DNA from 2 places in the Shinella sp. GW835-FHT14H05 genome. Region 1 is predicted to be linked to the other one. Evidence: riboswitches for the same ligand, from Rfam matches in the RefSeq annotation. Region 1 holds a riboswitch; the other holds the start of a gene.

Region 1 (10,188 bases):
CCGGCGGTCAGCAGCAGCGCCTGTGCATCGCACGCGCCGTCGCCGTCAGCCCGGAAGTCATCCTGATGGACGAACCCTGCTCGGCGCTCGACCCGATCGCGACCGCAAAGGTCGAGGAACTGATCCACGAGCTGCGCGCCAACTTCACGATCGTCATCGTGACGCACTCGATGCAGCAGGCGGCCCGCGTTTCGCAGCGCACCGCCATGTTCCACCTCGGCAACCTCGTCGAGGAGAACGACACCGACAAGATGTTCACCAACCCGGATGACCAGCGCACGCAGGACTACATCATGGGCCGCTTCGGCTGACGCCATCGTCGCCGAACCCCCTGAAAATCCGAGCGCATTAAGGACACAACCATGTCATCGACCCATATTGTCTCGATTTATGACGAAGAACTGAAGTACCTCTCCCGCCGCATCTCCGAAATGGGTGGCACGGCCGAGCAGATGGTGGCGGATTCCGTCCGTGCGCTCGTCACCACCGATGGTGCGCTGGCGCAGAAGGTGATCTCGGAAGACGTCATCCTCGACACCGCCGAGCGCCAGATCAACGAGAAGGCGATCGTCACGATCGCCAAGCGCCAGCCGGTGGCTGCGGACCTGCGCGAAATCATGGGCGCGATCCGCATCGCGGCCGAACTGGAGCGCGTCGGCGACCTCGGCAAGAACACCGCCAAGCGCGTCATCGCCGTGCAGAGCTCGGGCATGCCCCGCAAGCTCACCCGCGGCCTGGAGCACCTCGCCGAACTGACGCTGATCCAGCTCAAGGAAGTGCTCGACGTCTACGCCACCCGCTCGGTGGAGAAGGCCAAGGCGATCCGCGAGCGCGACGACGAGATCGACGCGATCTACACCTCGCTGTTCCGCGAACTCCTCACCTACATGATGGAAGATCCGCGCAACATCACGCCCTGCACCCACCTCCTGTTCTGCGCCAAGAACATCGAGCGCATCGGCGACCATGCGACAAACATCGCGGAAACCATCTACTACATGGCGACCGGCTCGCAGCCCGAAGGCGAACGCCCGAAGGACGACACCTCGACGTCAGTGGTCACTGCCGACGTCACTGAAGCCTCCGAGTAAGGAGTTTTGCCTCCATGGTGCCCAGAATCGCCGTCGTGGAAGACGAGGAGGCGCTAAGCGTCCTCCTGCGCTACAACCTCGAAGCCGAAGGTTTCGAGGTCGATACGATCCTCTCCGGTGACGAGGCCGAAGTGCGCTTGCAGGAGCGCATGCCGGACCTCCTCATCCTCGACTGGATGCTGCCGGGCGTTTCGGGCATCGAACTGTGCCGGCGGCTGCGCCAGCGGCCGGAGACCGAACGCCTGCCGATCATCATGCTGACGGCACGCGGTGAGGAAAGCGAGCGCGTGCGCGGGCTCGCCACCGGCGCCGACGACTATGTCGTCAAGCCGTTCTCGACGCCTGAGCTCGTCGCCCGCGTGCGCGCCATGCTGCGCCGGGCCCGGCCGGAAGTCGTCTCGACGGTGCTGCGCTGCGGCGATATCGAGCTCGACCGCGAGACGCATCGGGTGCATCGCCGCACCCGCGAAGTCCGCCTCGGCCCGACGGAATTCCGACTGCTGGAATTCCTGATGACCTCGCCTGGCCGCGTCTTCTCGCGCTCGCAGCTTCTCGATGGCGTCTGGGGCCACGACATCTATGTCGACGAACGCACGGTCGACGTGCATGTCGGCCGCCTGCGCAAGGCGCTCAACTTCGCAAACATGCAGGACGTCATCCGCACGGTCCGCGGCGCAGGCTATTCGCTGGAAGCCTAAGCGACCCCTTTCCTCCCAAGGACGAAAATGGGCCCTTCGGGGCCTGTTTGCGTTTCGGAGTGTGGTCCGGCCCTGCACCACAAACGAAAACGGACCCTTTCGGGTCCGCATCGCATGTGCTGTCGTGGAAAAGATCACCGCATCCGGCGGCGCTCGGCCGAGGGCTGGTAGGCGAGGCGCTGGTGGTAGGTGCAGTAGGGCGAGTTGTCCGGGGACTCGTTGCCGCAGAAGTGGAAGTCGTCGTTCAGCGGGTCGCCGATCGGCCATTTGCAGGTGCGCTCGGTGAGCTGCGTCAGCTCGAGCCGGCGCGACATGGGCACGACCACGCTGTTGCCGTTGGACGGAACCGGAAGCTGCTCGCGCTGCGTCTCGAAATCCGTCTCGACCTCTTCCTTGGTAATGGTGTTGCCGGCCGGGCGCACGACGGAGCGGGCGGTCACGGCGCGGGCCTGGAAGGTTGTCGCGGGGCGCGGGGCTGCCGGCACCGGGCGCTTGGGACGCGACGCGCTCTGCGTGCCGCCGGCCTTGGCGCGGCCCGGAAGGTTCAGCCGGTGCACCTTGCCGATGACCGCGTTGCGGCTGACGCCGCCGAGCTGTGCCGCGATCTGGCTCGCGCTCAGGCCCTCGCTCCAGAGCTTCTTGAGTTTCTCGACCCGCTCGTCTGTCCAGTTCATCTCTCGTCTCCGCTCGACGCTCGCAATGCGGGAATCCCTCATCGCGTTCCGGACGGGTCCGGAATTTGAACGCCCTAACTCTTTTGGTGACTAGTTCCGCCGCATGCAGTCTAGTAATTGGTCTTTAACCTAGAGTTTGGGGGACTCTGTGACAAGAGTCGCAGGAATCCGGGCGAATCGATTTCCGAGTTTTCCCCAACTTGCTGGCTGGGTGTGACTCGATAGCGACACCTTCCGCGCGTGGCGTGAATCCTTACCTTGCGGGAGGTTCAGCACTATTTCGGGGTGCGATTTGTTGACATCCCGGCCTGAAATGCCGATAGTGCCGCATGCCGCCGAAAGGCGGCTTTTGATTTTTCTGGAGCCTGGAAAAGTCAAGCCGCGTTCACGTTTTTCCGCATCTCTTTTTCGGAGGATCCGCGCCATGGCCGATGCCGCGCCGCTCTATGAAACCTATATGCGTGCACCGCTCCGGTTCACGCGCGGGGAGGGCGTCTGGCTGATCGCCGAGGATGGCGAGCGATATCTCGACTTCGCCGCCGGCGTCGCCGTCAATTCGCTGGGCCACGCGCATCCGCATCTCGTCGCCGCTCTGAAGGACCAGGCCGACAAGGTCTGGCACCTGTCGAACCTCTATGAGGTTCCGGGCCAGGAAAGCCTCGGTCGGCGCCTGACGGAAGCGACCTTCGCCGACAAGGTGTTCTTCACCAATTCCGGCGCGGAAGCGCTGGAATGCGCGATCAAGACGGCGCGCCGCTATCATTTCGCCAAGGGCCATCCCGGCAAGTTCCACATCATCACCTTCGAAGGCGCCTTCCACGGCCGCACGCTCGCGACGATCGCCGCCGGCGGCCAGGAAAAGTACCTCGAAGGCTTCGGCCCCAAGGCCCCCGGCTTCCTCCAGGTTCCCTTCGGCGACATCACCGCCGTCAAGGATGCGATCACGGAGGAGACGGCGGCGATCCTGATCGAGCCGGTGCAGGGCGAGGGCGGCATCCGCCCGGTGCCGAAGGAATTCATGCAGGAGCTGCGCCAGCTCTGCGACGAATACGGCCTGCTGCTGGTGCTCGACGAGGTTCAGTCCGGCGTCGGCCGCACCGGGCGTCTGTTCGCCCATGAATGGTCGGGGGTCACGCCGGATATCATGGCGGTCGCCAAGGGCATCGGCGGCGGTTTCCCGCTCGGCGCCTGCCTTGCCACGAACGAAGCGGCCGCCGGCATGGTCGCCGGCACGCATGGCTCCACCTATGGCGGCAATCCGCTCGCCATGGCGGTCGGCAACGCGGTGCTCGATGTCGTGCTGGAAGAGGGCTTCCTCGACCATGTGCGCGACGTGGCGCTCGTTTTCCGCCAGGGCCTCGCGGCGCTGAAGGATCGCTTCCCCGAGATCATCGAGGATATCCGCGGCGAGGGCCTGATGCTCGGTATCAAGGCGAGGATTCCGACCGCCGAACTGCTCAAGGCCGTGCGTGCGGAAAAGCTGCTCGCCGTGCCGGCGGGCGATAACGTGCTGCGGCTGCTGCCGCCGCTGACGGTGACCGCCGAGGAGGCGCGCGAGGGGCTTGCGCGCATCGAGCGGGCTGCCGAAAAGCTCAGCGCCGCCAAGGCTGCCTGAGCACTGCCGCGACGCGCGTCACTCGTGACGCGCAAAGGTCGCGGCAGCATCAAAGGACCGGACAGACAGGACACATCATGGCCAAGCATTTTCTCGACCTTTCCGCCGTTTCGGAAAGCGATCTCCGCGTCATCATGGACGATGCGCACACGCGCAAGGCCGCCAGCAAGGCCGGCACGGAGGCAAAGCCGCTCGCCGGCAAGATGCTCGCCATGATCTTCGAGAAGCCCTCCACCCGAACCCGCGTCTCCTTCGACGTCGGCATGCGCCAGCTCGGCGGCGAGACGCTGTTCCTGTCGGGTACGGAAATGCAGCTCGGCCGCGCCGAGACGATCGGCGATACCGCCAAGGTGCTCTCGCGCTATGTCGATGCCATCATGATCCGCACGACCGACCATGCCCGCCTGCTGGAGCTTGCCGAACACGCCACCGTGCCGGTCATCAATGCGCTGACGGACCTGACGCATCCCTGCCAGATCATGGCCGACATCATGACCTTCGAGGAGCATCGCGGCTCGACGAAGGGCAAGACCTTCGCCTGGACGGGCGACGGCAACAATGTGCTGCATTCCTTCGTCGAAGGTTCGGCCCGCTTCGGCTACACGATGAAGATGGCCGTGCCGATGGGCTCCGAACCGGACGACAAGATCCTGAACTGGGCGCGCGACAATGGCGGCAACATCCTGCTCGGCCACGATCCGGACGCCATCGTCGAGGGCGTCGACCTCATCGTTACCGACACCTGGGTCTCGATGAACCAGGAACACCGCGCCCGCGGCCACAACATCTTCCAGCCCTACCAGGTGAACAAGCAGCTGATGGCGCGGGCGAACGAGAACGCCCTCTTCATGCACTGCCTGCCGGCGCATCGCGGCGAGGAGGTCACCGACGAGGTGATCGACGGCCCGCAGTCGGTGGTCTTCGACGAGGCGGAAAACCGCCTTCATGCGCAGAAATCGATCCTTGCCTGGTGCCTTGGCGCCGTCTGACGCCATCTTGAAAAACGCCGTGCGCGGCACGATCTAGGGGCCATCACGGAGCGCTGGAAGGCGCTCTCTCTGGCGCATGCCCGCTCTCTATGGAATTATCGGGCGGCAGGAGCGCGAAATCACGGTAGAACGCCGGTCTGACCGAAGCGGGGCCTCTGGCCCGGCGGCTTCCCGGCGTGCAAGGAGCAGGATGATGATGGCTGAGAATGCCCTGAAACTCGGAGAGCCCGGTTATGCCGGCGACGATCATGTCGTGCCGTTCCAGGTGGAGGGCCTCGATGTGCGCGGCCGCGCGGTCCAGCTCGGCCCCATGCTCGACGGCATTCTGGGCCGTCACAACTATCCGGCCCCCGTCGCGCGGCTGCTTGCCGAGGCGATTGCGCTCACCGTGCTGCTCGGCACCTCGCTGAAGTTCGAGGGCAAGTTGATCGTCCAGACCAAGGGCGACGGCCCCGTCGACCTGCTGGTCGCTGATTTCTCCGCGCCGGAGAATGTGCGCGCCTATGCCCGCTTCGACCAGGCGGCACTCGACGCCGCGATTGCCGAAGGCAGGACCGAGCCGCATGAACTGCTCGGCAAGGGCATCCTCGCCTTCACCATCGACCAGGGCGCCCATACCCAGCGCTACCAGGGCATCGTGCCGCTCGACGGTGACACGCTGGAAGAGATTGCCGGTGTCTATTTCCGCCAGTCGGAACAGATCCCGACCAAGGTGCGCCTCGGTGTCGCCGAACTGTTCGATCGCGATCAAGACGGCAAGGTGCGTCACCGCTGGCGGGCCGGCGGCATGGTCGCGCAGTTCCTGCCGCAGGCGCCGGAGCGCATGCGCCAGCCCGATCTTCCGGGCGGCGACGGCGACGAGGCCGGCCACAAGATCGCCGATGACGACAACTGGGCGGAAGCCAAGGCGATGGTCGAGACGATCGACGCCGACGAGCTGACGGATCCGAATGTCGGCACCGAACGGCTGCTGTTCCGGCTCTTCCACGAGCGCGGCGTGCGTGTGTACCAGCCGCAGCAGGTCTTGGATCGCTGCTCCTGCTCGCGCGAGAAGCTGAAGGGCGTGCTCGCAGCGCTGAGCGCCGAGGAGATCGCCCACACGACGGACGACAAGGGTGAGATTGAACTCACCTGCGAATTCTGCTCGACCACCTACCGCTTCGAGGCGGCGGAAGTTTTGCCGCAGTAAAAGGGGTGCACGTCCTTAGTTGAGGACGCGCGGCTGCCCTGGCGTATCCAGCGAGAAGGCGGGGATGGCGACGTCGAAGGCTTCGCCGTTCTCCGCTTCCATGCGGTAGCGGCCGAACATGATGCCGGACGGCGTTTCGAGCGGGCAGCCGGAGGAATATTCGTAGGTATCGCCTGGGCGCAGCACCGGTTGCTCGCCGATGACGCCCGGACCGTTGACCTCGTCGACCTGGCCGTTCTGGTCGGTGATGTGCCAGTAGCGCGTCATCAGCCGGACGACGACATCGGAATGGTTCGCGATGACCACCCGGTAACCCCAGACATAGCGGCTGTCGTCGGGATCGGACTGATCGGCCAGGTAATACGGCTCTACGGTCACTTCGATGTCGCGGGTAAGCGCACGATACATGGGCAAGCCTTGAACTGATTAGCTCCTGCTATTCTACAGGAATATGGTTTCGTCAAGGATAAGCAAAGAAAGCACCGGCCGCTTCGGCCGGTGCTTCCGCATTTGTCCGTTTCACGATGTCGAGGATCAGGCGTTGATCTTTGCAAGGGCGCGCGAAAAGTCCTCGATCAGGTCTTCGCTGTCCTCGATGCCGGCCGACAGGCGCACCGTGCCGGCGGAAATGCCGAGTTCGGCGCGTGCCTCGTCCGTCAGGTTCTTGTGCGTGGTCGTCGCCGGATGGGTGATCAGGCTCTTCGCATCACCAAGATTGTTGGAGATCTTGATCACCTCCAGCGCATCCTGCAAAGCGAAGGCCGCTTCCTTGCCGCCCTTCAGCTCGAAGCAGACCAGCGTCGAGCCGCCCGTCATCTGCTTGGCGATGATGTCGGCCTGCGGATGGTCCTTGCGGCCCGGATAGATGACCTGGGCAACCTTGTTGCTGTCGGCCAGGAAATCGGCGATGCGGCGGGCATTCTCCGTCTGCTGCTTGACGCGGAGCGGCAGCGTCTCGATGCCCTTCAGCAGCGTCCAGGCATTGAACGGCGACATGGCCGGGCCGGTATGGCGGAAATAGTCGTGCAGGTTCTCGTCGATCCACGCCTTGTCCGACAGCACCACGCCGCCGAGGCAGCGGCCCTGGCCGTCGATATGCTTGGTGGCGGAATAGACGACGACATGCGCGCCGAGTTCGAGCGGCTTCTGGAAGAGCGGTGTGGCGAACACGTTGTCGACGACGACCTTGGCGCCGATCTGGTTGGCGAGCGTCGCCACGCCCGCAATGTCGATGACTTCCAGCGTCGGGTTCGTCGGGCTTTCGAGGAAGAACACCTTGGTGTTCTTCTGGATCGCCGTTTCCCAGTTGGCGAGGTCGCGGCCGTCGATCAGCGTGCATTCGATGCCGTATTTCGGCGCGAGCGTCTCGACCACCCAGCGGCAGGAACCGAACAGCGCACGGGCGGCGACGATATGGTCGCCGGCCTTCAGCTGGCAGAGGATCGCGGCGGAAACGGCAGCCATGCCGGAGGCGGTGGCGCGCGCATCCTCCGCACCTTCCAGCAGGCACATGCGCTTTTCGAATATGTCGTTGGTGGGGCTGCCGTAGCGGGCGTAGATGAAGCCGTCCGTCTCGCCCTTGAAGCGGGCCTCGGCGGCCGCGGAGGTGTCATAGACGAACCCCTGCGTGAGGAAGATTGCCTCTGCGGTTTCGCCGTGCTGGGAGCGGGTGGTTCCGCCGTGAACGAGTTGGGTGGCCGGGCGCCAGGACTTGCTCATGTGATCGTTGCCTTCAAACAAAAAAACCGGCCGCAAAAGCAGGCCGGTTTTGAACCCGGCCTTTTTAGCTACTTGTTTTACGTGGCTGCAAGCCGGCCGGCCAAATCACCACGGGATAACTTTGCTAATACTGCGCGCCCGCGCTTGCGTCAATTGCCGGCATTTGGTTTTGTGCGGCCTTCTGACGGGACTTTATGATGATGGGTGGCTCTGCGGTGCGCAGCACAGGTATTCTGGCGGACAACGCCATTCGTGGCTTGTTCGACGGCGGCCGGCTGAAAAGCGAGGCCCCGCTCGACGACGACCAGATCCAGCCGGCAAGCCTCGACCTGCGCCTCGGCGCACGCGCCTTCCGTGTGCGCGCCAGCTTCCTGCCGGGGCCGTCCCATCTCGTCGCCGACAAGCTCGACCGCCTGCAACTGCACGTCATCGACCTATCGGTCGGCGCGGTGCTGGAGACCGGCTGCGTCTATATCGTGCCGCTGATGGAAAGCCTCGACCTGCCGGCCGAACTCGCGGCTTCCGCGAACCCGAAAAGCTCCACCGGCCGCCTCGATATCTTCACCCGCGTCATCACCGATCGCGCCCAGGAATTCGACAAGATTCCAGCCGGCTATTCCGGCCCGCTCTATCTCGAAATCTCGCCGCGCACCTTCCCGATCGTCGTGCGCCGCGGCTCTCGCCTGTCGCAGATCCGCTTCCGAAAGGGCAATGCGCTGCTCGGCGAAAGCGAGCTTGTCGCCCTGCATGGCAGCGACACGCTGGTGGCGAGCGACACGCCGAACGTCTCCGGCGGCGGCATCGCACTGTCGATCGACCTCAAGGGCACCGGCCCGGAAGGCCTCATCGGCTATCGCGGCAAGCACCACACCTCGGTCGTCGATGTCGACCGCAAGAACCAGCACGATATCTTCGATTTCTGGGAGCCGCTGTTCAGCCGCGGCCGCAACGAGCTGATCCTCGATCCCGACGAGTTCTACATCCTCGTCTCGCGCGAAGCCGTGCACGTCCCGCCGCTCTATGCCGCCGAGATGACGCCCTTCGACCCGCTCGTCGGCGAATTCCGGGTGCACTATGCCGGCTTCTTCGACCCCGGCTTCGGCCACGCGCCCGCCGGCGGCTCCGGCAGCCGCGCGGTGCTAGAGGTTCGCAGCCACGAGGTGCCCTTCATCCTGGAGCACGGCCAGATCGTCGGCCGCCTCATCTACGAGCACATGCTCGACGCCCCCGAAGGCCTCTACGGCACCGGCCTCGGCTCCAACTACCAGGCGCAAGGCCTGAAACTCTCCAAGCATTTTCGCGCGGGGTGACGGGCGGCCTTCCGCCTCGGAATTTTCCGCTTTACAAATGAAGTTAAACGTTTTTGTTGTCATGCAGACGTTTAATGAAGGCTGGACGCCCGAGCCGAGACGCGATGCAGCGACCGACGATCAAGACCATCGCGCAGGAAACGGGCCTTTCGATCGCCACCGTGTCGAAGGCGTTGAACGACAGCCCGCAGGTGCGGCCGGAAACCCGCGCCATCGTCGTCGCCGCCGCCGAGCGCGTCGGCTACCAGCTCAATATGCATGGCGTGCAGCTTCGCACCGGAAAAACCTACCAGGTCGCCGCCATCATGACGGCGCCCGGCCCCAAGCAGAACGAATGGGAAGGCGTCGAATACGCCCAGCTCTTGAGCGGCATCTCCTGGGCGCTGGAGGAAAGCCCCTATCGCGTCTCGCTTTACGCCGTGCGCAATTTCGAGGAGAGCCTCGCTACTATCCGGCAGATCGTCTCGCTGAAGAAGGCGGACGGCATCATCGTCTCCGGCACGCGGGCCGACGACCCGCGCGTGCGCATCATGCAGGCGGCGGATTTTCCCTTCGTCACCTACGGCACGACGATCCACAATGCGCCGCATGCCCATGTCGATGCCGACAACGAGCAGATGATCCGCCATTCCGTGGCGCGGCTTGTCGAACGCGGCCATCGCCGCATCGCGCTGGTCAACCCGATGGCGGAGCTGACCTATGCGATCACCCGGCTCGACGCCTATTGCCGGGCACTCGAAACGGCGGGCCTCGCCTTCGATCCGGCACTGGTCGCGCACGGTCCCCTGACGCCCGCCTTCGGCCGGCAAAACGTGCTGACCATGTCCGAGCTTTCCGACCCGCCAACCGCCTATATCTGCGCCAACGAGGCCTCGGCGCTCGGTGCCTTTTCCGGTTTCCATG
Region 2 (10,188 bases), on a different contig from region 1:
CGACCGCACCGTGACCTCGACCATCGCGCCTGCCGATCCGGAAAACCCGGACGGCCGCTGGATCGAATATGCCGGCGGCTATACCGACATGATGGCGCAGCGCCGCGGCGCGATCGAGGAGAAGCGCCGGGCGGACAAGGCCGAGAAGGCGAAGACGGTCGACACCGCAGCGCCTGCGGAAGCAAAAGGCAAGGCGAAACTCTCCTACAAGCAGAAATTCGCGCTCGAAAACCTGCCGAAGGAGATGGAGAAGACGGAAAAGGAGATCGCCGCCCGCGAGGCGAAGATGGCCGATCCAGCACTCTTCACCAAGGATCCCGCCACCTTCAACAAGCTTGCCGCCGAGATGGAAAAACTGCGCGCGTCCCTCACGAAGATGGAAGAGGAATGGCTGGAACTGGAGATGCTGCGCGAGGAGCTGGAGGGCTGAAAAGCGGCCTGTTCCATGCGAAACAGCGCAGATAAGGGCGATGTGGGAAAGTCTGATCACTGGACGAGAGGAGCTCATCCGGTAACCCGAAAGAGATCAGGAGAGTCCCATGCGCAAGTTCATTATATCTGCAGTCGTCGCCGTCGTCGCTGCTGTTTCCTTCGCCGCCCCGTCCGAGGCCGGCTATTACGGTTACGGTCACAAGAGCTACGGCTGGAAGAGCCACGGCTACGGCCACCATGGCTACAACCGGCACTACCGCGTCAAGCGTCATTACGGCGGCTACTACGGCCACCGTTGGGGCGGCCACTGGGGCGGCAAGGTCTACTACAAGAAGCGCCACTACAACTACTACTAAGCGCTTGACGCTTTGAAGGAGCAAGGCCCGGATGCTACCCGCATCCGGGCCTTGCCCGTTTCCGGGGACGGATTGATTCGCACGGAAACTAGCGCTATCTAAAACGCTCGTGGTGATTTGGCCGGCCGGCTTGCAGCCACGTTAAACAAGTTGCTAAAGGGCCGCGCGAGGAAGACCTTACGTGGACCGGTTGCGACACTGTTGCGGCCGGTTTTTGTTTTTCGATCGAGTGACCCATGCCCATCAAGATTCCCGATACGCTTCCCGCCTTCGAAACCCTCGTCAACGAGGGCGTGCGGGTGATGACCGAGACGGTGGCGATCCGCCAGGATATCCGCCCCTTGCAGATCGGGCTGCTCAACCTCATGCCGAACAAGATCAAGACCGAAGTGCAGATGGCGCGCCTCGTCGGCGCCTCGCCGCTCCAGGTGGAGCTGTCGCTGGTGCGCGTCGGCGGCCACCGCGCCAAGAACACCTCGGAAGATCACCTGCTCGCCTTCTACGATACGTGGGAAGAGGTGCGGCACCGCAAGTTCGATGGTTTCATCATCACCGGCGCGCCAGTGGAGACGCTCGACTACGAGGACGTCACCTATTGGGACGAGATGAAGCGCATCCTCGACTGGACCGAGACCAACGTGCATTCCACGCTCAACGTCTGCTGGGGCGCGATGGCGGCGATCTACCATTTCCACGGCGTGCCCAAGCACACGCTGGAGGAAAAGGCCTTCGGCGTGTATCGCCACCACAATCGCAGGCCGTCATCCGTGTATCTCAACGGCTTCTCCGACAATTTCGAGGTGCCGGTCTCGCGCTGGACAGAGGTTCGCATTGAGGACATCCATGCGGTGCCCGGGCTCAACATCCTGCTCGATTCCGACGAGACGGGCGTGTGTTTCGTGCAGGAGAAGGCCGGAAACCGGCTCTACATCTTCAACCATGTGGAATATGATTCGACCTCGCTTGCCGACGAATATTTCCGTGATGTCTCGGCCGGCGTGCCGATCAAGCTGCCGAAGAACTATTTTCCGCACAACGACCCGTCGCTGCCGCCGCAGAACCGCTGGCGCGGCCATGCGCACCTTCTATTCGGCAACTGGATCAATGAAATCTACCAGACCACGCCCTATGATCTGGAAAACATCGGAACAGGAGCCCGACCATGAGCCGTGTCGTCATTCGCCCCCTGCACACCGACGATGAAGGCGAATGGCGGCGCCTGTGGACCGCCTATCTCGCCTTCTACGAGACGGTGCTACCGGAAGAGATTTTCGCCACCACCTTCGCCCGGCTGACGGGCGAGACGGCCGACGGCGAATTCCGCGGCCTTATCGCCACGCTGGATGGCAAGCCGGTCGGCCTGGCCCATTACCTCTTCCACCGCTCCTGCTGGACGGTCAACAATGTCTGCTACCTGCAGGACCTCTATGCCGATCCTGAGGTGCGCGGCTCCGGCATCGGCCGGGCTTTGATCGAAGGCGTCTATGCCAAGGCGAAGGAGGCGGGTTCGCCGGAAGTCTACTGGATGACGCAGGAATTCAACGCGACGGCGCGTCAACTCTATGACCGCATCGCCGACAAGACGCCCTTCATCATTTACCAGAAATCCTTCTGAGGGCGCCCTCCGAAAAGTATGATTTTTTCGGTTGCGGGTGACAGGGAAATTGCAGCAGGTTGCCGCGCGTTGAAAGCCGGCGGAGGAGAGGCAAGCGTGGGTGCAGGCAATGAAATCTTCGGCCGCCTGGAAAATGGCGCGGCGGTCGAGCGCATCACGATCAAAGGCGGCGGGCTCACCGCCCATGTGCTCACCTGGGGCGCGGTCATCCAGGACCTCCGGCTCGAAGGCCACGATGCACCGCTCGTCCTCGGTTTCGAAGACCTTGCCGCCTACCACGAGCATTCCCCCTATTTCGGCGCCACCCCCGGGCGCTGCGCCAACCGCATCGCCGGCGGCCGGTTCTCGGTCGACGGCCAGGACTACCAGCTCGAACGCAATGAGCGCGGCGTCACGCACCTGCATGGCGGCAGCGACGGCACCGGCCGGCAGAACTGGCACGTCGCCGGCCAGGGCGCCGACTTCGTCACGCTGACGCTGACCGATCCCGCTGGCCGCGCCGGTTATCCCGGCACCTGCGCCCTCACCTGCACCTATCGGCTCTCGGGCGATGGCGTGCTCGCCGTCACCTACGAAGCGACGACCAATGCGCCGACCCCGGTGAACCTCTGCCAGCACAGCTATTTCATCCTCGACGCCAGCACCGACGCGCTTGGCCACGAAATCCGCCTTCAGGCCGAGCATTACCTGCCCGTCGACGAAAACCTGATCCCGACCGGCGAGATCCGCCCCGTCGCCGGCACGCCATTCGACCTGCGCGACTGGACGCCGCTCCGCCGGCAGACCGAAGAAGGCGGCGTCGCCTTCGACCACAATTTCTGCCTCTCGACCGCGCGGCAGGCAAAACGCCCGGTGGCCGAGGTCCGCAGCCCCCTCTCCGGCATCACGCTTTCGGTGCTGACCACCGAGCCCGGCGTGCAGCTCTACACCGGCGCGAAGGTCGCCTCGCCCGTCCCCGGCCTCGACGGCCGCAGTTACGGCCCCTTCGCCGGCTTCTGCCTGGAAACCCAGACCTGGCCGGACGCCATTAATCACGGAAACTTCCCGAACGCCGTGCTCCGGCCCGGCGAGACGCTGCGGCAGGAAACCGACTACGTGTTCCGCAAGGGCTGAGGCAAGAAAAAGGGCCAGTTCTTCGCTGGCCCTTTCGCGTTCAGGCCGGCTGCGGCTGTGCTTCCGGCACCTTGGGTTCGCGGATCGTCACCACGGCGAGCGCGCCGATCAGGCAGAGCAGGCCGGCGATGAAGAAGGCCGGCAGGTAGGTTTCATAGGCCGTCCGGGTGAACCCGGCGCCCCAGGCGGCGAAGGCGGCGCCCAGCTGGTGGCCGGCGAAGACCCAGCCGAAGATGATGGGCGCCCGAGACCCGAAGCGATCGATAGTGAGCTTGATGGTGGGCGGCACGGTCGCGACCCAATCCAGCCCGTAGAACACCGCGAAGATCGACAATTCGAAATAGCTGAAGCTGGTGAACGGCAGGTAGACCAGCGAAAGCCCGCGCAGGCCATAATACCAGAACAGCAGGGTGCGGCTGTCGAAGCGGTCGGAAAGCCAGCCGGAGCCGATCGTGCCGGCAATGTCGAAAATGCCGATGATCGCCAGCATGCCGGCCGCCGCCACCGCCGCCATGCCGAAATCGCTGCACAGCGAGATGAAATGTGTCTGAACCAGCCCGTTCGTGCTGGCGCCGCAGATGAAGAAGGTTCCGAACAGTACCCAGAAGGTGCGCGTCTGCGCCGCCTCCATCAGCGCGGTGATCGGAGAGACCAGCATCGCCGAAAACGTCTGGCGCGGCGGCGGCGCCGTCGGCAGCCCGCCCGTCGCGCCATAGGGCGCAAGGCCGACATCGGACGGATAGTCGCGCATGAAGACGAGCACCGCGATCATCGCCAGGAACAGCATCGCGAGAATGACCGTCAGCGCCTCCCGCCAGCCGAGGCTTTCGGTCAGCGACGCCATCAGCGGCAGGAACACCAGCTGCCCGGTCGCCGTGCTCGCCGTCAGAAGGCCGACGACAAGGCCGCGCCGGGTGGCAAACCAGCGCGTGGCGATCGTCGCCCCGAGAACCAGCGCCGTCAGCCCCGTGCCGAACCCGACGACGACGCCCCACAGAAGCATGAGCTGCCACAGTTCCGTCATGGCGAAGGAGCCGAGGATGCCCGCGCCGATCAGAAGGAGTGCTGCGCTCGCCACCTGCCGAACCCCGAACCGGTTGATGAACGCCGCCGCGAACGGCCCCATCAGGCCGAACAGCACGAGACGGATGGCAAGGGCCGAGGAAATCTCCGACGTGCTCCAGCCGAATTCCTGCTGCAGCGGACCGATCAGCACGCCCGGCGTACCGAGGGCGCCTGCCGTCACCAGCATCGTCAGGAAGGTCACCGCCGCCACCACCCAGCCATAGTGAATGCCGCGCCGGGCACAGAAGCGCGAAAGCGCCGTCGTCCCGGCGAAAGACATGTCGTTCTGCATGAAACATCCAATCTACGGGTAGATACCCGCTTCAATGCCAAAAAATCACAGCAGGCTATTCAATTCCGTCAGAAGCGCCAGTTTTTCCGGCCCCAGACGCCCCGCCACATCGTCCTGGCAGGCCTGCCACAGCGGCACCGAAGCCCGAAGCGTCTCCACCCCCTGCTCGCTCAACAGCACCAGCGCCTCGCGATGATCGTCCCCCCGCCCGAACCGAACCAGCCCCATCCGCTCCAAAACCCGCACATTGCGCCCCAGCGTCGAACGATCCAGCTCCAGATGCCGCCCCAGCTCCGTCAAACTCACCGGCTGCCGCCGCTCGACATTCCTCAGCAGCGAAAACTGCGCAATATTAATCCCCATCGGCTCAAGCGCATCATCATAAAGCGCACTGAGCTTCCGATTGGCCATCCTCAAGCGATTGCAGTAGCAAGGTGCCGACATAATGCGGGTATATGCCCGAAATAACCTCGAAGTCAAGCGAGTTGCCCGGATGGCAGCGGCACCGAAGGCCAAAAACAAAAAAACCCAGCGAACCGAGGCTTCGGAACTTTGGAAAGAATAAAGCAGAAAAGAGAAATTCAAACGCTCGACCGCAAACTAGGCATCGTTCTCTAAACATTAAATTGCGATTTAGATATCAATCGCTACAGAAATCCCGTCGTGATCGCTGAGGGGCCGGCCGAGGCTTCGTCGGCTATATCCTTGACGTAAAGTCGCTCGGAAATGCCGGCTGCCCCCGATATGGCAGACAGGCTGATACTCAAGGCCTGGAACAGCACCTTGCGTCCAGATATCAAATCCAGCCAAGGCGTCCTCCAACTCTCCAAACACTCTTTCAGGTGAGCGGCGACGTGGAATACGCTGATTGAGGTCCCCGATGATTATTACAGGGTGCGAAGAGTTTGCCGTTCCCTGAATTCGCTTAAAACCGCGCAGGTACGTGACGTGATCTTCCCATAGTGCGCGATTGCGGTTGCCTGTCGTAACGTGGGCTCTTTCCCAAGGCACGCATACTCCCACCACTCGCACTGGGCCGAGACTGGTATCCGTTACGCCTTCGACGTACCTGCCCGATGACAGTTCGGCAGATCCGAAATCATCGATCTCGTGCCATGGATGCTTGCTCCATAGCGCGACCTTCCGTCTGCCGGGCGTGATCGGGTAGCCGTAGTCCGGCTGGCTAAAAATGCCGTGCCACCCGGTTCCCAGAAAGTCAGTGTACGACTCAGGGCAACAGACAATCTCTGGATCATCCGCCAGAAGCCGTTCAATAATCTGCTCGCCCGCCCATGACATGCGGCGGTGCCATTCGACATTCCAGCAGGAGATTCGCATCGATATATCCGTGGCGCCAATGAAGTTGTCCGACGCCATGATTGCATACAGAGTCGAAGCTGCGAACCTGTAACCGTGCGGTAACCGCGGCCAGAGGAGCCGTTTTCTGCCCGTTCCATTTCAACCGCGCCAAAAACACAAAAGCCCCGGCAACCGAGGCTTTGAACCATTAGGAAGAATGGAGCGGGTGAGGCGATTCGAACGCCCGACCCCAACCTTGGCAAGGTTGTGCTCTACCCCTGAGCTACACCCGCTCATCGTCGACGGCCTGGGGTAGTCGGTGGCCGAAGGTCGCTGCGTTGCGGCGACGGGCGCTATATCGCTCAAGCCCTTTCCAAATGCAACAGGGAAATGTCAGTTTTTGCAGAAAAAATCGCGATGACTTTCAAAGTCGCGGATTTTCAGGCGGTTGCGCGCGGGCGGCGGACGTCCTATCAGCGGGCAGGACCAAATCATGCCGGGACGCGCCAAATGACCGACACGCAGCCGAAGACCGACAAGGATCTTTTTCAGTTTCTCGATAGGCTCGGCATCGCCCACAGCACCAAGGAGCACGCGCCGGTCTTCACCGTCGCCGAATCGGTGGCGCTGCGCGACGAGATCCCCGGCGGCCATACAAAGAACCTCTTCGTGAAGGACAAGAAGGACAACTACTTCCTGATGACCGTCGAGGAACATGCGACGGTCGACCTGAAGACGGTGCACACGATCATCGGCGCGTCGAGCCGTGTTTCCTTCGGCAAGCCGGAGAAGCTGATGGAATATCTCGGCGTCATCCCGGGTGCCGTCACCGCCTTCGGCGTGATCAACGATGCGGGACGCCAGGTGAAGATCATCATCGACGCGGACCTGATGGCCTATGATACGATCAACGGCCATCCGCTGCGCAACGACGCGACGACCTCGATCGGCTCGAAGGATCTTCTGCGCTTCATTGAGGCGACGGGACACGAGCCGCTTGTCTTGAAAGTCACGTCCTGACATACGATTTGAGGGGCGGTACTTTCCGGGCCGGACACGAGGATCGCCGGACACGAGGATCGAAGGCGCGACGCGCGCGCCACAGGAGCAGACCATGAGTGCAAGCGACAACCCCTATGCATCGTCCTATGGCGGGCAGATGAACGTTTCGGCGAGCTATGGCGGCGGCGCGGCACCGGCGGCGGACGACAGCGTCAAGGACACGACGACGGCGAATTTCTCCCGTGACGTGCTGGAGGCCTCGCGCAAGCAGCCCGTGCTCGTCGATTTCTGGGCGCCCTGGTGCGGCCCGTGCAAGCAGCTCCAGCCGATCATCGAAAAGGTCGTGCGCGAGAGTGCCGGCCGGGTGAAGCTCGTCAAGCTCAACATCGACGACCATCCCTCCATTCCCGGCCAGCTCGGCATCCAGTCCATCCCCGCCGTCATCGCCTTCGTGGGCGGGCGGCCGGTCGATGGCTTCATGGGCGCCGTGCCGGAAAGCCAGGTGCGCGAATTCATCGACAAGGTCGCCGGCCCCGCGGGCGCCGACGAGAAGGCCGAGATCGAGGCGCTGCTTGCCGAAGCGAAAACCCTGTTCGACGCGGGCGACCTTGCGGGTGCTGCCGATCTCTACGGCGCGCTGCTGCAGGCCGATCCGGAGAACCCGCTGGCGCTGGCCGGCATCGCCGAATGCATGATCGCCGCCGGCCAGCCGGAAAACGCCCGCCAGATCCTCGCCAATGCGCCGGAAGCGGTTACCGCCGATCCAGCCGTCGTGGCGGTCCTCAAGAAGCTCGACCAGATCGAGGAAGCCCGCAAGCTGGGCGATCCCGCAGCGCTCGAACAGGCGCTGGCTCAGAACGCCGATGACCATGCGGCACGGCTGAAGCTTGCCAAGATCCGCAATGTCGAGGGCGACCGCCAGGCGGCGGCCGATCACCTGCTCTACATCATGAAACACGACCGCACCTTCGACGACGATGGCGGGCGCCGCGAGCTGCTGCAGTTCTTCGAGGTCTGGGGACCGAAGGATCCGGCGACGATCGCCGCCCGGCGCAAGCTGTCGTCGATCCTGTTTTCCTGAGGCTTTTTTGCCGCGGAATGGCACAGGTCCCTTGAGAAACGCCGCGCCTACCCCACATTGCGGGGAGGCGCCATGGCGAAGGGCGGGCGATGTTTCGCCGTGCTGCGGAATGGGCCGCGGAATGGGAAGGCAATGCCATGCATGTGGGTAATGCGCGTTATCTGAAGCCGGCGGACCTGCCTGAGGCCATCCCCGTCTTTCCGTTGACGGGTGCCCTGCTGCTGCCCGGCGGGCAGCTGCCGCTCAATATCTTCGAGCCGCGCTATCTCTCCATGTTCGACGACGCGCTCGCCTCGCACCGGCTGATCGGCATGGTGCAGCCGGTCTTCGGCGCCGACAAGGTGGACGATGCCTCAAGCGACACGCCGGCGCTCTGCCAGGTCGGCTGCATCGGCCGCATCACCTCCTTTGCCGAAACGGGCGACGGGCGCTATATCGTCTCGCTCACCGGCGTGTGCCGCTACCGGCTGTTGGAAGAGCGGCGCGACGACAAATCCTATCGCAGCTTCCACATCGCCCCCTTCATCACCGACCTGACGGCAAGTGACGACGAACAGAGCGTCGACCGCGATGCGCTGCTGGCCGCCTTCAAAGCCTATCTCGACGCCAACAAGCTGGAGGCGGACTGGGAGAGCGTGGAGCGTGCCAGCAACACCACGCTGGTCAATTCCATGGCGATGATGTCTCCCTATGGCCCGGCGGAAAAGCAGGCGCTGCTGGAAGCGCCGGACCTGAAGACGCGCGCGGAAACCCTGATCGCCATCACCGAGATCGTGCTGGCGCGCGAATACGGCGACGTCGATACGATGCTGCAATAGGGTGGCCGCGATGAATGCCAGCACCAGCCGGGTCGATCCTAAATTGCTCGAACTTCTCGTCTGCCCGCTGACCAAGGGGCGGCTGAGCTACGATGCCAAGACCGGCGAACTCATCTCCGAAAAAGCGAAACTCGCCTATCCGATCCGCGACGGCATTCCGATCATGCTGATATCGGAAGCCCGAGAAATCAAGGATTGAGTGCCGGGTGCCGGCAAAAGCCTGGCAACCTCTCCTCCGTCATGGTCGGGCTTGACCCGACCATCCATGCCGCGGGTGGCGTGTGGCAATAAGCCGTCAATCAGATCGGCTGACCGACAAGCATGCGCGGATGCCCGCTGCCGGAGGTGCCTTCGGCCTGGCGGATGAAGAAGGATTTGAGACCGGGCAGGCGATCGACCACGCCGAGGCCGACATCGCGCAGCACGCGCAATGGCGTCACGTCGTTGGAGAACAGCCGGTTCAGCACATCGGTGGTGATGCCCATGCGCACCGTATCGAAGCGGCGCCAGGTCTCGTAGCGCTCCAGCACCGACGTCGCGCCGATATCGAGGCCGAGGCGATCGGCCTCGACGATCGTTTCAGCGAGCGCCGCCACATCCTTGAAGCCGAGATTGAGGCCCTGGCCGGAAATCGGGTGGATGCCGTGCGCGGCGTCGCCGGCGAGCGCGAAGCGTGGGCCGACAAAGGCGCGCGCCAGCGTCAGGCCGAGTGGGAAGGCGCGGCGGCCACCAGCGACCTTGAGAGGGCCGAGCTTGTGGCCGAAGCGGCGCTCCAACTCTTCCTCGAAAACCAGGTCGTCGCTTTCCACGAGGCGGCGGGCATCCTCCGTGCGCTCGGTCCAGACGAGCGAGGAGCGGTTGCCGGTGAGCGGCAGGGTGGCGAAGGGGCCGGCGGGCAAAAAGTGTTCTTCCGCGGTGCCGTCATGCGGGCGCTCGTGCTCGACCGTGGTGACGATGCCGGACTGGCCGTAGTCGAAATGCACGGTCTTGATGCCGGCCATGTCGCGCAATTTCGAGCGCACGCCGTCGCAAGCGACGAGCAGGCGGGTCTGGCGTTCGGAGCTGTCGGAGAGGCGCACGGCCGTCGCGTGCAGGCCGGTGGCAAAACCCTCCGC

Evidence for each region. A riboswitch is a leader RNA that binds a small molecule or an ion and turns the genes downstream of it on or off. The one in region 1 is predicted to bind S-adenosylmethionine.
Region 2: linked by a shared signal. The riboswitch ahead of metA (homoserine O-acetyltransferase MetA) and the one ahead of AC1Q6Z_RS14920 (O-succinylhomoserine sulfhydrylase) in region 1 are both predicted to bind S-adenosylmethionine.

The regions. Positions count from the first base shown of each region.
Region 1 is NZ_JBXAFY010000004.1:72,489-82,676, reverse strand. Features, by position in the region: gene pstB (phosphate ABC transporter ATP-binding protein PstB) at 1-311, shown strand, start outside; gene phoU (phosphate signaling complex protein PhoU) at 363-1,091, shown strand; gene phoB (phosphate regulon transcriptional regulator PhoB) at 1,106-1,789, shown strand; gene AC1Q6Z_RS14945 (GcrA family cell cycle regulator) at 1,924-2,463, opposite strand; gene AC1Q6Z_RS14940 (aspartate aminotransferase family protein) at 2,888-4,078, shown strand; gene argF (ornithine carbamoyltransferase) at 4,156-5,067, shown strand; gene AC1Q6Z_RS14930 (Hsp33 family molecular chaperone) at 5,264-6,256, shown strand; gene apaG (Co2+/Mg2+ efflux protein ApaG) at 6,272-6,664, opposite strand; gene AC1Q6Z_RS14920 (O-succinylhomoserine sulfhydrylase) at 6,791-7,975, opposite strand; SAM riboswitch at 8,019-8,097, opposite strand; gene AC1Q6Z_RS14915 (2'-deoxycytidine 5'-triphosphate deaminase) at 8,176-9,285, shown strand; gene AC1Q6Z_RS14910 (LacI family DNA-binding transcriptional regulator) at 9,390-10,188, shown strand, end outside.
Region 2 is NZ_JBXAFY010000005.1:231,823-242,010, reverse strand. Features, by position in the region: gene AC1Q6Z_RS17870 (ABC-F family ATP-binding cassette domain-containing protein) at 1-430, shown strand, start outside; gene AC1Q6Z_RS17865 (hypothetical protein) at 540-788, shown strand; SAM riboswitch at 888-965, shown strand; gene metA (homoserine O-acetyltransferase MetA) at 1,025-1,954, shown strand; gene AC1Q6Z_RS17855 (GNAT family N-acetyltransferase) at 1,951-2,403, shown strand; gene AC1Q6Z_RS17850 (aldose epimerase family protein) at 2,500-3,516, shown strand; gene AC1Q6Z_RS17845 (MFS transporter) at 3,557-4,873, opposite strand; gene AC1Q6Z_RS17840 (MarR family winged helix-turn-helix transcriptional regulator) at 4,919-5,284, opposite strand; gene AC1Q6Z_RS17835 (endonuclease/exonuclease/phosphatase family protein) at 5,507-6,250, opposite strand; tRNA gene AC1Q6Z_RS17830 (tRNA-Gly) at 6,391-6,465, opposite strand; gene AC1Q6Z_RS17825 (prolyl-tRNA synthetase associated domain-containing protein) at 6,683-7,192, shown strand; gene trxA (thioredoxin) at 7,287-8,255, shown strand; gene AC1Q6Z_RS17815 (LON peptidase substrate-binding domain-containing protein) at 8,393-9,073, shown strand; gene AC1Q6Z_RS17810 (Trm112 family protein) at 9,084-9,272, shown strand; gene AC1Q6Z_RS17805 (ubiquinone biosynthesis hydroxylase) at 9,373-10,188, opposite strand, start outside.